Regions from separate parts of the Hahella sp. NS-SX17 genome, predicted to be linked through region 1. Evidence: riboswitches for the same ligand, from Rfam matches in the RefSeq annotation. Region 1 holds a riboswitch; each other region holds the start of a gene.
The links. A riboswitch is a leader RNA that binds a small molecule or an ion and turns the genes downstream of it on or off. The one in region 1 is predicted to bind cobalamin.
Positions count from the first base shown of each region.

Region 2: linked by a shared signal. The riboswitch ahead of AC2IBB_RS32225 (CbtB domain-containing protein) and the one ahead of AC2IBB_RS01295 (ribonucleoside-diphosphate reductase subunit alpha) in region 1 are both predicted to bind cobalamin.
Region 3: linked by a shared signal. The riboswitch ahead of AC2IBB_RS05785 (TonB-dependent receptor plug domain-containing protein) and the one ahead of AC2IBB_RS01295 (ribonucleoside-diphosphate reductase subunit alpha) in region 1 are both predicted to bind cobalamin.

Region 1 covers NZ_CM170632.1:269,193-273,493, forward strand. Annotated here, with positions in the region: gene AC2IBB_RS01295 (ribonucleoside-diphosphate reductase subunit alpha) at 1-2,265, opposite strand, end outside; cobalamin riboswitch at 2,391-2,612, opposite strand; gene AC2IBB_RS01300 (hypothetical protein) at 2,691-2,990, opposite strand; gene AC2IBB_RS01305 (pilin) at 3,237-4,208, shown strand; gene AC2IBB_RS01310 (type II secretion system F family protein) at 4,212-4,301, shown strand, end outside.
Region 2 covers NZ_CM170632.1:7,151,547-7,155,847, forward strand. Annotated here, with positions in the region: gene cobD (threonine-phosphate decarboxylase CobD) at 1-713, opposite strand, end outside; gene cbiB (adenosylcobinamide-phosphate synthase CbiB) at 714-1,658, opposite strand; cobalamin riboswitch at 1,762-1,973, shown strand; gene AC2IBB_RS32225 (CbtB domain-containing protein) at 2,000-2,176, shown strand; gene AC2IBB_RS32230 (CbtA family protein) at 2,291-3,094, shown strand; gene AC2IBB_RS32235 (ATP-binding protein) at 3,099-4,301, shown strand, end outside.
Region 3 covers NZ_CM170632.1:1,267,871-1,272,171, reverse strand. Annotated here, with positions in the region: gene AC2IBB_RS05785 (TonB-dependent receptor plug domain-containing protein) at 1-1,576, opposite strand, end outside; cobalamin riboswitch at 1,688-1,884, opposite strand; gene AC2IBB_RS05780 (DUF3012 domain-containing protein) at 2,029-2,217, opposite strand; gene AC2IBB_RS05775 (phospholipase D-like domain-containing protein) at 2,494-3,177, shown strand; gene phhA (phenylalanine 4-monooxygenase) at 3,416-4,234, shown strand.

The sequences.
Region 1 (4,301 bases):
TTTCACCAGCTCACGCACCGGCGCCCAGTCCAGGCTGTGACCGCGATCCAGAGTGCAAAACTCCGCGCCGCGTTCCTGCTCCAGACGATCCAGAGAATCGATAGGCAGAACGCCCTGATCCCACAAAGAACCTGCATAGGTTTCGTAGCGACCGCGTTCTTTCGCCAGATTGGAGGACGCGGTAATCGCAAAATAGCTGATCAGCTCCATGGATTGATCGGCGAAGCGCACCGCTTCAACGCTGCTGTATGGCAGGCCAAGCTTGTACAGCGCATCCTGGAAGCCCATCAGGCCCATGCCTACTGGGCGATGGCGCAGGTTAGCGTTGCGCGCCTGGGGAACCGCGTAATAGTTGATATCGATAACGTTATCCAGCATGCGCACCGCGGTATACACGGTGTTGCGCAGACGGTCGTGATCGATTTCGCCATTGCGAATGTGGTTGACCAGGTTGACCGAGCCCAGGTTACACACCGCAATTTCGTCCTGACTGGTGTTCAGAGTGATCTCCGTGCACAGGTTCGAGGAATGCACCACACCAACGTGTTGCTGCGGCGAACGCAGATTGCAAGGGTCCTTGAAGGTCACCCAGGGATGGCCTGTTTCGAACAACATGGAGAGCATCTTGCGCCACAGGTTCTGCGCAGACACTTTCTTGAACAGGGTGATAGCGCCGCTTTCCACCAGAGATTCATAGTGGGTGTAGCGCGATTCAAAAGCGGAGCCGTATACATCGTGCAGGTCCGGCGCATCGCTGGGCGAGAACAGCGTCCACTCCTTGTCCTCGAACACCCGCTTCATGAACAGGTCAGGAATCCAGTTGGCGGAGTTCATGTCATGGGTGCGTCGGCGTTCATCGCCGGTGTTTTTGCGCAGTTCCAGGAACTCTTCGATATCCAGGTGCCAGGACTCCAGATAAGCGCATACCGCGCCTTTACGTTTGCCGCCCTGATTTACCGCCACCGCCGTGTCGTTGACGACTTTCAGGAACGGCACCACGCCCTGGGACTTACCATTGGTGCCTTTAATGTGGGAGCCCAGAGAACGCACCGGCGTCCAGTCATTACCCAGACCGCCCGCCCATTTGGACAGCAGGGCATTGTCCTTGATCGCGCCGTAAATTCCCTCCAGGTCATCCGGCACCGTCGTCAGGTAGCAGGAAGACAACTGCGGACGATTGGTCCCCGCGTTGAACAGCGTCGGCGTAGAGCACATGTAATCAAAAGAGGACAACAGGTTGTAGAACTCAATCGCGCGGGCGTTGGGATCATCTTCCTGCACCGACAATCCCATGGCAACGCGCATGAAAAACGCCTGCGGCAATTCCAGGCGGGTCTCGCGCCAGTGGATGAAGTAGCGGTCGTAAAGGGTCTGAAGCCCCAGGTAAGTAAATTGACGATCCCGTTCCGGCTTGAGCGCGGCGCCCAGGCGCTCCAGATCGAATTTCAGCAGTTCTGGCGACAACAATTCATGCTCTATGCAGCGTTCAACGATAGCGCGGAAAGCAGTCGGATAAAGTTCCGCCATCTCGCCCTCGGTCGCGGACGCCGCAATATTCAGATAGCTCAGAGACTCTTCGCGCAGACCGTCCAATAACAAACGGGCGCAAACATAGGAATAGTTGGGTTCTTCTTCGATCAGAGGACGCGCCGCCATGACCAGTGCAGCGTTGACGTCTTTATGCTTGACGCCGTTGTACAGGTTTTTCAATGCGCCCTGCAGGACTTTTTCCTCGCTGACGCCGTCCAGATCCGCACAGGCGTCGCCAATCACCGTGCGCAGACGCCCCATGTTCAACGGCGCTTCCGTCCCGTCGGCGAACTTCACATTAATATCGGGATGCGCCTCCCCCGCCTGTTCGCTTGGCGCCGGCGCGCGCTGACGGGCGTGTTCTTCACGATACAGCACATAGGCGCGGGCCACTTTCTGGAAACCGCCGCGCATCAGGCCCAATTCCACCAGGTCCTGGATTTCCTCGATGTGCACCGAACCGCCTTCAGGACTGCGGCGACGCAGACGCGCGACGATATCTTTAACCAGTTTTTCTACGGAATCCCGCACACGGGGCGAGCCGGACGCGGATTGTCCTTCCACCGCCAAAAACGCCTTGGTCACCGCCATAGCGATTTTGCGGTCGTCAAACGGCGCAGCCTGACCGGTGCGTTTGATCACCTGCAGCAGGGCGTTATGAGTGTGTGACTCGGATGAAACAGATGGGGAGCTGGAGGCGCGCGCCTCGCTGGGGGACGAAAAACTGCCGGTCATGGAATTGTCCTCTATCGCGTGTTCTGGCCAAACCTCCACGAACCGGGACATAAAGCGACGCGCAGACAGGACGAAAATCGCCTCGCACAAAGCGGCGCTTTATCATTACCCTGAGTCGCGAAGGCATGAATAACTTCAGCATGGCAGGTCTTCGGACTCGGGGGCGTTTACACGTTTTTTGCGAACCTACGGCGACCGCTTCCCATCCTTTTTCGGACAGTGCGTGGGCGTTTTCGCCCCCGTCGCCTTCGTTCCCCCACACCGCTGCGCGTCAGTACCGGATTCTCACCGGATTCCCTCTTAGCACAACCTGTGAACAGGCGTGAACCATAGCTGAGGCACAATATATTGTTTTAACTATTAAAAGTAAATACTAGATATAGAGGAAAGGAGATGCTACACGGCCATCGCCGCATTGGAGAGAATCAGGCTAAAACGACGGCGAATAAAAACTTTTTCAGTAGCGCCTGGACGCCTAATCCTATGAGCGTGAGAATAAAAATCTCTGAATAAGCATCCGCTTTGGTGATTAGCTTCAACGCCACCAAATAAAACCCAATCGCGAGAAGAAAACCAGGAAGACCATAGACAAAGTACACAATCAATGCCGCCGTAAGAACGATCAAGAACGCTTCAATAAACGCCAGCGAGACTTTTAGTATCTTAGCCGCAACGAACAGGCAGGCGCTCTCAATCAAGACGCCGATGACTAGATTCAAATCCATGGAAATTCTCAAAAGGCGGCTATTCTAAACAGTAAACCGACGCAGTCAATACAGCTAAACCGCACTGATATTCCTAACGGCCACATTAACATATCCACGATTATCAAGGTTGCCTTGCAGGCGAAGTTTGCCCAACCTCATTGTCATCCCAAGAAAATAAACGGGTAATTACCTGAATCAAAAGTAGTTCAGGACGCAAATCAGCTAAACTGCTAATAATTTTCTGCTTCGCATTAAGGACTGGCTTTGCCTGAACGCCGCCGCTTTTTCAAAGAAACACTGACGCCTTATTTTGCGCCGCCTATGTGGCTGCACTGTCTTTTGTATGTGGTAACGCTGAGCGCGTATGAGCTGTTCTGGCATTACATGAACTGGCGCAAGTATCGGCTCATATCAGGAGACCCCATCTGGCCGCCGCTGCGAGGATTATTCTTTTACTTTTTTATTCCGTCGCTGGTTGGCAATCTCGCACGCAGTTCCTCCTTGGCGGGTCGCTCTGACCCTTTGCTTGGCCCATGGACCAGCGCGCTCTATCTTGCGGTGGCGATAACCGCCGCTACGCTCGCACAGGTATTGAATCCTTTATTTATCCTGCCCTCCTTCTTCTTCCTGACCTATTTGAACTGGCGGGCGCGCTGGATCAACCAGCAGTTCATAGCTGTTCCAACCCAGTCGAACGCTGGCGTTCCTGTACTCGAAACCAGCCCGCCGCCGCGACCTGGCGGCGCGCCCCTCGCTTTAAAACCATCTTTTCAGACTGCCGGAAGCTTTCGTTGGCTGGAGATACTCACCTGCATCGCCGTTGTTTGCAGCGCTTTGACGTTTGCATTGGACGCCGGACGTAACGGGATCATCAAATCCCGCCTGACCGAGGCCTTTGGCTTGCTGGAAGGGACCAGATTGGACATAGCGGAAACGTACGCTTACTCCGGCGTCTGGCCGGACAGAGAAGGGCTTCACGCTTTGAGTAATGTCGAGCCGACTTATTTCCAGCATATTGAACTGGATACAGACGGCGCCTTGCACTTCACCCTTTCCCCTCGCGCAGGAGAAGCGCCAAGGACCATCAGCTTTCGACCGGTTGTCAGCAATCCCGATGGCGCATTACGCACTCTGGGATGGACATGCGCGTCAGCCCACTCGGGTCCACGCAAAATCTACGGCGACGACAAAAGCTCGCTGCCTCCGGAGCAACTCCCTTATATCTGTAGAGGTTAAACCGTGATCCTTATTTCTTCGCCAAACTCAAATCTGAGCCAGTTATTGCGGCACTTGAACCATCAGATTCAGCAGGGGCTTTCTCTGGAGCAG
Region 2 (4,301 bases), 450 kb from region 1:
CGCTGCAACGCCGCTAGCCAGTAGGGCGCGGCCGCCACAAATCCCAAACGCACTCCCGGCCAACCGAAAAATTTGCCGAATGAGCGCAACACCACAACGTTCTCCGGCAGGGTCTCGTCCAGCAGGCTGGACTCTGTCTCCGCATCGGCGAAGGCTTCATCCACCACCATCAATGCGCCCGTGGATTGCAGGCGCCACGCCAACTCACGCAGCGCCGCCAATGGCGTCCTACGGGCGGCGGGGTTATTCGGATTAATCGCCACCAGGGCGCGCAAGTTTTCTGTCTGCGCCAGTCGCGCCGCCGCGCCCGCCAGATCACCCGCAGGGTAATGAATAATTTTGAAGCCCTGGCGACGCCAGTGATGCTCATGTTCGCGATAACCGATATCCGGCAGCGCCGCCACGCCTGGAGCGCAGCAGGCGGGCAAATGTTGAATCGCCCATTGCGAGCCGGGAATTGCAAGCAGGGAATCCGTCCCGTAATAGGAGCAGGCCGCCTGTTGCAACGCCGGGTCGGGATAAGGCAGACGCCGAAACACCTCAGCCGGAATGCTTGTCAGCGGATAGGGAAAGGGACTGACGCCAGTGGACAGATCCAGCCAGTCATCAGGGGCAATACCGTAGCGCTGACTGTACTTTTCCAGATCGCCGCCATGCACGGGAACCTGTTCTTCCGCCTGGCCAGCCCCACTATCGAAATCGCTCCCGCTCATTCAAACCGCTCCCCACAACCACAGCCCGCACGCTCCTATCGCGACCGTCGCCGTCCACAAAACCAAAGCGCGGTTGATGAGCGCGCAGGCGCGTTCGATGGATTGCGCCGAGGCGGCGTCGCCGCAGCCCAGTGAAGGACGATACTGCAGACTGCCGTGATAGGTCGCCGCGCCGCCGAGTCGCACCCGCAGCGCGCCCGCGCCCGCCGCCATCACCGGTCCCGCATTAGGGCTTTTCCAGTGTCCGCCCTGGGCGCGCCAGCATCGCAGGGCGCTGTCCAGCGCGCCGCAACAGGCGTAACTGAACGCCGTCAGACGGGCGGGAACCCAATTGAGAACATCATCCAGCCGCGCCGCCGCCCAGCCGAAATAGACATAACGCGTGTTTTTATAACCCCACATCGCATCCAGGGTATTGCTGAGGCGATACATCACCACGCCAGGAACGCCTGCGAGCAGGAACCAGAAGATGGCGGCGAAAATAGCGTCGGAGCCATTCTCCAGAGCGGATTCCGTGGCGGCGGCGGCGATCTCCTCCTCCCCCAGCTCCGCCGTGTCGCGGCTGACGATCATCGACACACTGCGCCGCGCGGCCTCCAGGTCATGCCGGCGCAATGGCGCGGCGACCTGACGCACATGCTCCAGCAAACTGCGCCAGCCGATGGCGAGATAAAGCACGAAAGCGGAAAAGATAATCTGTCCCCAGGCGGAAGACTCGCTCCACTCGTTCGCCAGCCAGGCGAGCGCGACCCAGGGCAGTATCGACGCCGTCACCGCCGCCGCGCCCAGCGCGCGCAGCGTTGGCGGAGAGAAATCGGCGATGCGAATCGACCCTTCCACCCAACCAGCGTAACGCCCGAAACCCACCAAAGGATGCAGCCGGCGCGGTTCTCCCAACAGGGCGTCGAAAGTCAGGGCGAGGACAAGAATCAGCAATGTATCCATTGATCAGTATGCGCCAGGCTCATGATGAGGCGGCCTATTCTCACCATGGTCCACGCGCTTTGCAACCCGCTAACTTGTTGACTTGCCCCGCAAAGAGCCCATAGCATATCCCGCTGACCAAGGTGCTCGATCGCGAGATAATCGGGAAATCTGGTGCGCGTTACGCCAATCCAGTGCTGCCCCCGCAACGGTAATCGAAAGTAATTTGCCTACGCCACTATGTCATTTGTTGTGACATGGGAAGGCGCAAATGTTGTGTCGGACTCGTTCCGACCTTTCGTAAGCCCGGAGACCGGCCTTGTTTTTATTCACTGCTGTCCGTACGGGTAGGTGCGCAGATCATGCAAACTAAAAATCTCTCTCTTCCATTGCTGGCTTCCAACAATGCCGCGCTGCAACTTATCGGCGCTATGTGCTTCGGCGGACTGATTCTGTTCGCAGTGGGCTTTCTGTCCATGGATGCGGCTCACAACGCCGCTCACGACGCCCGGCACGCGTTCGCTTTCCCCTGTCACTGAAAATACTGATTTCACAGGCTCATTCAGGGCCAGAGGTCCGATCGTCCGCGTCAATGCCCCACAGGCTTTAGGGCGCGAACGGCGACGTTACACCGCATCGCATGAGGAAGAGACATGTTGTTTCAGCGTATTATTCTGGCGTCGCTGCTGGTTGGCCTGTTGGCCGGCGGGCTGCTGAGCGCCGTACAACACTCCCAGGTCACCAGCATCATTCTGGAGGCGGAAACCTACGAAGGCGGCGAGGAGCCTGAACCCATCGTAGAGGAAGATCTCCAGCATGCTGCGGCGGACGCCCATCACTCCCATGAACACGACCACGGCGGCGCTGAAGCCGGCGGCCATCACCATGACGAAGACGCCTGGGCCCCGGAAGACGGCGTGGAGCGCACGCTGTACACCCTGCTCTCCAATGTGCTCGCCGGGATTGGCTTCAGTGCGCTGATGCTGGCCTGTATGTACGCCGCCAGACTCTGTGGCAAAGGCGGCGCAGGCTGGGGCGCGGGATTAGTGTGGGGGCTGGCGGGCTATGGCGTATTTTTTGTCGCCCCCGCCTTGGGCCTGCCGCCGGAGATTCCCGGCATGCAGGCCGCCGCGCTGGAAAACCGCCAGCTGTGGTGGATCGCCACCGCCCTGGTCACCGCGATTGGTTTCGCCTTGCTGGCGTTCGCGCCGGGATGGAAAAAGCTGGGTGGACTGCCTTTGCTGATTATTCCCCATCTGGTCGGCGCCCCGCACACCAATGCGCCGGAATTCGCCGCCTCCAACCCACAGGCTCTGCAAGCGCTAGAGATGCTGCATCATCAATTCGTCACCGCCGCCACCCTGACCAACGCGCTGTTCTGGGTGATCGTCGGGCTGGCCTGCGCCTGGTTCCTGCGCCGTTGGAGCAGTCAGGACGCCGCCCTGCAGGCGCGCTGAGTCAATGGACGCCGCCGCCCAGCCTGCCCTCGCCGCCTATCCTTTCACCGCGGTTGTCGGCCAGCAACCGCTAAAAACCGCGTTGCTGCTCGCCGCCATCAATCCCCATCTGGGCGGCGTATTGATCAGCGGCCCCCGCGGCTCCGCCAAATCGACGCTGGCGCGGGGACTGGCGGATTTATTGCCCGAGGCGGCGGACAAGTTCGTCACCCTGCCTCTGGGCGCGTCTGAAGAACGTCTGATCGGCAGCATCGATCTGCAACAGGCCATGGGCGAACGACGCGTGCAGTTTAATCCCGGCCTGTTGGCCAAAGCTCACGGCGGCGTGCTTTATATTGATGAAGTCAATCTGCTGCCCGATCCCTTGGTGGACGCCCTGCTTGATACGGCGGCCTCAGGCGTGAACTTTGTCGAGCGGGACGGCCTCAGTCACAGCCATCCGGCGCAGTTTATCCTGATCGGCACCATGAACCCGGATGAAGGCGAGCTGCGCCCGCAGTTACAGGACCGTTTCGGTCTCGCCGTCACCCTGGATGAAACCTATGACGTTGAGCAGCGCACGGCTATCGTGGAGCGTCGTCTGGATTTCGAACAGGATCGCGGCGCGTTTCAGGCGCAATGGCGCGAAGCGCAGCAAGAGCTGCAAACCCGCATCACCGCCGCCCGCGAACAATTACCACAGGTTCTCTGCCCGACGGACATACAACGGGACATCGCCAGCCAATGCCTCGCTGCTGGCGTAGAAGGCGTGCGCGCGGACATTTGCTGGCGCCGCGCCGCCATCGCCCACGCCGCCTGGAGCGGCCGCGATGAGGTCAGCGCCGAAGACGTAGCGGCGACCCGCGCGTTCGCGCTTAGCCATCGCGCCAATCATCAAAATACGCCGCCGTCTTCGACCGGTTCGCCTCCCTCACAAGGAGGCGGCGGAGACGCCAGAGGCTCAGGGGGATCATCATCCTCGTCCTCTGGAACCTCCGGCGACTGGGGCGCCATGCCGCCGCAATGGATGGCGGCGGACAAGCCGGTGACGCCGCAACTGCCCGAGATCCCAACGCGACGTTCACCGTCCTCCCGGCGCGACACACAGCGCAGCGGCGCAGAAAAACGCCAGGGCGCGGCCCTCGGTCGCGCGCAACGCAGCCGGCAGACGCTGTCCTCACGCCCGGACTGGTTCGCCACGCTGGTCCATCCCGACAATCGGGACGAC
Region 3 (4,301 bases), 1.0 Mb from region 1:
GTTGATACATGGCGTCCACTTCCACTCCGCTAACCCTTGCTTTGCCAACATTCTCAAAGCGGCCGACTCCCCTTGAGTCGTAAGAGGGGACGATAGCATCTTTTAAATCCCGATAGAAATAGGCGGCAGAGACGGTGACGCTATCCAGACCCACTTCGAAGCCAACGTCGCCGTTCAACGCGGTTTCCGGTTTTAAGTCACTATTGCCAATGAAGAAACCTCTGTCGCCGAACTTTTCCGCTAACTGGGGAAATCGTACGTCTCGGGATGCATTAGTCTTAAGTGACAGCCAATCTGTCAGACGATAACGAACGCCCGCCTGCAAAGAATGGTACTGAGCTGTATCGGAGGCCACCTCCGCGCGACCGCTCATGGATGCGGCCGGGGTTTCATCGTCCAGGAAATACTGGCGCGCGCTCAGACGCACCAGCCAGATATCATCTTCATCCGCCCACTCGTCCTGAATACCTAACAAGTAGGTCATGCGCTCAAAATCCTGCTTTTGGCTACGTCCGGTCAGGTCCTCTTCTTGGTATGTTTCCCGGCGCGCTTCCACCATTGCGGACAATAAATGCAACCCTATTGAGTAGGAGCCATACAGCTCAGCGCCGACAACCTCTGTGGTAGCTTCTGTTCTCTGTACGCCCAGGCCGACCCGGCTTTGACTGTCATCATAACGCTCTTCCTGGGTGGACCAGAAAACGCGTCCCGAATAATTCTCCTGCGTATTCCTGGCGAAGCTGAGTTTGCTCTGCAGACGTGTGAAGTCAGTATCCAGGCTGGTTCGCGTGCTCTCCAGATTGGCGATGTCAGGCAGATGCTGATCTTTATTGAAGTGTTGCGCCATCAGTTGCAGATCCGTGCGATCCGACAGGCTGCGCTCCGCCGTCAGCATGCCGTTGAAATGACTGAATTCCGCATTGCGACGACGTTCTACGCGGTCATCGTAGGGATTAAATTCGGTCTGATTGTTGTTCAGCATCTCGAAGTCGTTATCACTGCCGAGGTAATCAAGGGACGCGAGGTAGTTGGTTTCGCCAACGCCGTCGGCGAATGTGAGCGCCCCTTTGCGACTGTTGAATGAACCATACCCAAGGCTCAATTGTCTGAGGGGTTTGCTGAAGCGAAGGGACTTGATATTAATGGCGCCGCCGACGCCTGAGTAGCCCAGCTGAATCGGCGTCGCGCCCTTATAAATTTCAATCTGCTCAATGCCGTTAAGCAATATCTGGCTCAAGTCCACCGAACCGCCAGTCGCGTCGTTTAACAATACGCCATCAAGATAAACGTTCACCTGCTTACTGGTGGAGCCACGCAGATAAACGGCGGAGTATGACCCCAGTCCGCCGCTCTGGCGCACTTGAACGCCGGTTTCATTCTTCAGCACGTCTGCGACGGTCGCAACTTTCGAGTCAAATTGCTCGCGCTTGATCACCTTCACGAAGCCAGTTTGATACTCGGCGTCAATCTCATCCGCAGATGGAGCCTTGGCTTCGACGACAACAGGCTCCAACTCTTCCGCGCGAACGCCGGTCAGTTGTGAGCCAACTAAAAGCAAAAGGGTTACAAGCCTCATAATGTTCCGAAAGAATAGCGCCAGTGAATGCAATTGTTGCGCAGCGGATACAAGCAAAGAGGGAAAGGAGTCGAGTCAGACGAGTCCCGGCAAAGCCCTCCGCTATGCCACGCGATAAGCAGGCGTCAGGCCGGTCTCCGGGCTCATGAGTGGCGTAACCGGCGACAACGTCTTCCCGCGAATCCGCAGTGACAGGGGGTTGTCGTTTGACTCATTTACCGTTGCGGGGGCAGCGTCGGGCTTAAACCGACTTCCCGTTTCATCCCTTGAACGAATGTTCTCAGGACACCTGATGCAATGGGGGCGTAAGCTAAATGGCCGCCCCGGCAAAGTCAAGGCGCACAAAGCGCCTCACGAAAACAACAGGCTCCAAGGTGACGACAACCTGTTGATAACTATCAAAATGTAAAACTGGTCCACTTATCCCAAAGTTTAGGCGTGGGGCTGTTCGCTTAGCTGTCTGAGCGGAACAGACAGTGTTTGGCGTAATCCGTCGCCTCATTGGCCGTCCAGTCGCCCTTCGGCTTGGTCGCCATATCCTCACACCAATCCTTGCTCCCCACCTCTGGAGAACAACCGGCCAAAGCGCCCAAGCTCAACCCCACCACCAATAGCCAAGAAGATACGCGTTTAATCGCCATAGGAAATCCTGAATAACAAGTCATCAATTCATATTTAGCGAGCAAGTATACAGGAGAGAGATAGAAATTAGTCATCCGAGCTCTGAGACTTTGAGGGCATTTAACTCATCCTCCTTTTTCTTAAGTTCTATAAAGAATACTCATTACTATGGAGCCAGCCCTTAACATGCTGGATATATTAGTTAGATTTATGCAATCTTTGCGATTTTAACGCCCAAAAGCGCCGGCTAGAACGAGCCAAGCTCATATTTACAAACCTGATGAGGTTATCAGCAAGTGAAACTGGATCAACTGACTTTTTTCCTCCAACAAACCCTCACGGATGAAAAGTTCGATAATGCTGAGAAACAGGCGTTGCTGGCGATGCTTGAGACTTTACAGCCGGATCAGGTGCGTTTTATGCGTAATCGCGCCTTTGAGTTGACCCGTCCGTTGATCGTCAATGGCGGCGATGGTGCGCTCAGGGCGCTGAAATGGCTGGAGCGGGTGATCAAGGCTTTGGACTCTGGCGAGGAGGAGAGCAATTTAACGCGGGCCTATTTCAGCCCAGGGGAGCAATGCCGTCGCGCAATCATAGAACGCATACGCAATGCTCGAAGCAGTTTGAAAATCTGCGTATTCACCATTTCCGATGACAAAATCGCGGACGAAATTATTAACGCCCATGAAAGGGGGCTAAAAATTCGCATCATCACGGACAATGACAAGACCTTTGATCTGGGCAGCGACATCAATCGTTTCAAAGATGCCGGCATTTTGGTGAAGATGGACGATGAACCCCACCACATGCATCATAAATTCGCTCTTGTCGACGACAGCGTCCTGATTCACGGCAGTTTTAACTGGACTCGCAGCGCCAGCACTTATAACCAGGAAAACATCGTAGTAACCGACCACCCCGGCCTCGTCAGAGAGTTCTCCGGAGAGTTCGCCAAACTATGGCGCACCTTCGCGGAGTAAGACCTGTACGATAAAGAATTGTCATTAAATCTCCCTCGCTAATCGCCAGCCGTTATTAGCAATGTATAGACAAATTCTGCGGATTGTCATTTAATCAGAGGAAGGCCCGGCCGGAAAATATTCCGACCTCGCGCCGTCCAACCCAACTGACGGCCGCCAGATTAAGCCGGCCACAAGCCGGTAGAATAATAAGAGTGCCATGGAATACACCCTTCCTGACACGTCACGAGGTGAGAAAATGGGCAAAGGTACAAAGTATGTTGCGAGAGAGCCTGACGCATCCGGCTTTATCGCCTACCCCGATTCGGAGCACGCCGTCTGGCGTGAGCTGATCACACGACAATACAAGGTCATACGCAATGTGGCCTGCGACGAATATCTTCATGGACTGAAGTTGTTGGACTTACCCGAAGACCGTATCCCTCAGCTGGAGGATGTCTCCTCCGTATTACGCCGTGAAACTGGCTGGGAAGTGGCGCAAGTGCCCGCATTGATTCCCTTCGATACCTTCTTCGACCTGCTCTCAAATAAGAAATTTCCCTGCGCCACCTTTATTCGTACGCCAGACGAAATGGACTATTTGCAAGAGCCGGACATCTTTCATGAAATATTCGGTCACTGCGCCATGCTGACCAACCCCTACTTCGCGGAATTCACGCAGATGTACGGCAAACTGGGTTACTCGGCCTCCAAGGAAGACCGTATCTTCCTGGCGCGGCTGTACTGGTTCACCGTCGAATTCGGTCTGATGGACTCCGCTCAAGGGCAACGAATTTACGGCGGCGGCATTCTGTCCTCTATCGGCGAGACGCAATATTGCTTCTCCGACACGCCGGAACGCCGTCCCTTTGATATCGTAGACGTACTGAGAACACCTTACCGCATCGATATCATGCAACCTATTTATTATGTGCTGGATGGCCTTAAACAGCTTTATGAAGTCGCCCACTGCGACATCATGGATAAAGTGCGCCAAGCCAAAGAACTTGGGCTGTTCGCCCCGACTTTTCCACCCAAACAACAATCCAATACGGAGAAGTTAGCCGCCGGCGCCTGAAGCGCGGGAACGGCGACGACGTACAGACGAAGCAGGTTAAGTCCACTAAGGTTATGAACGATTTTGC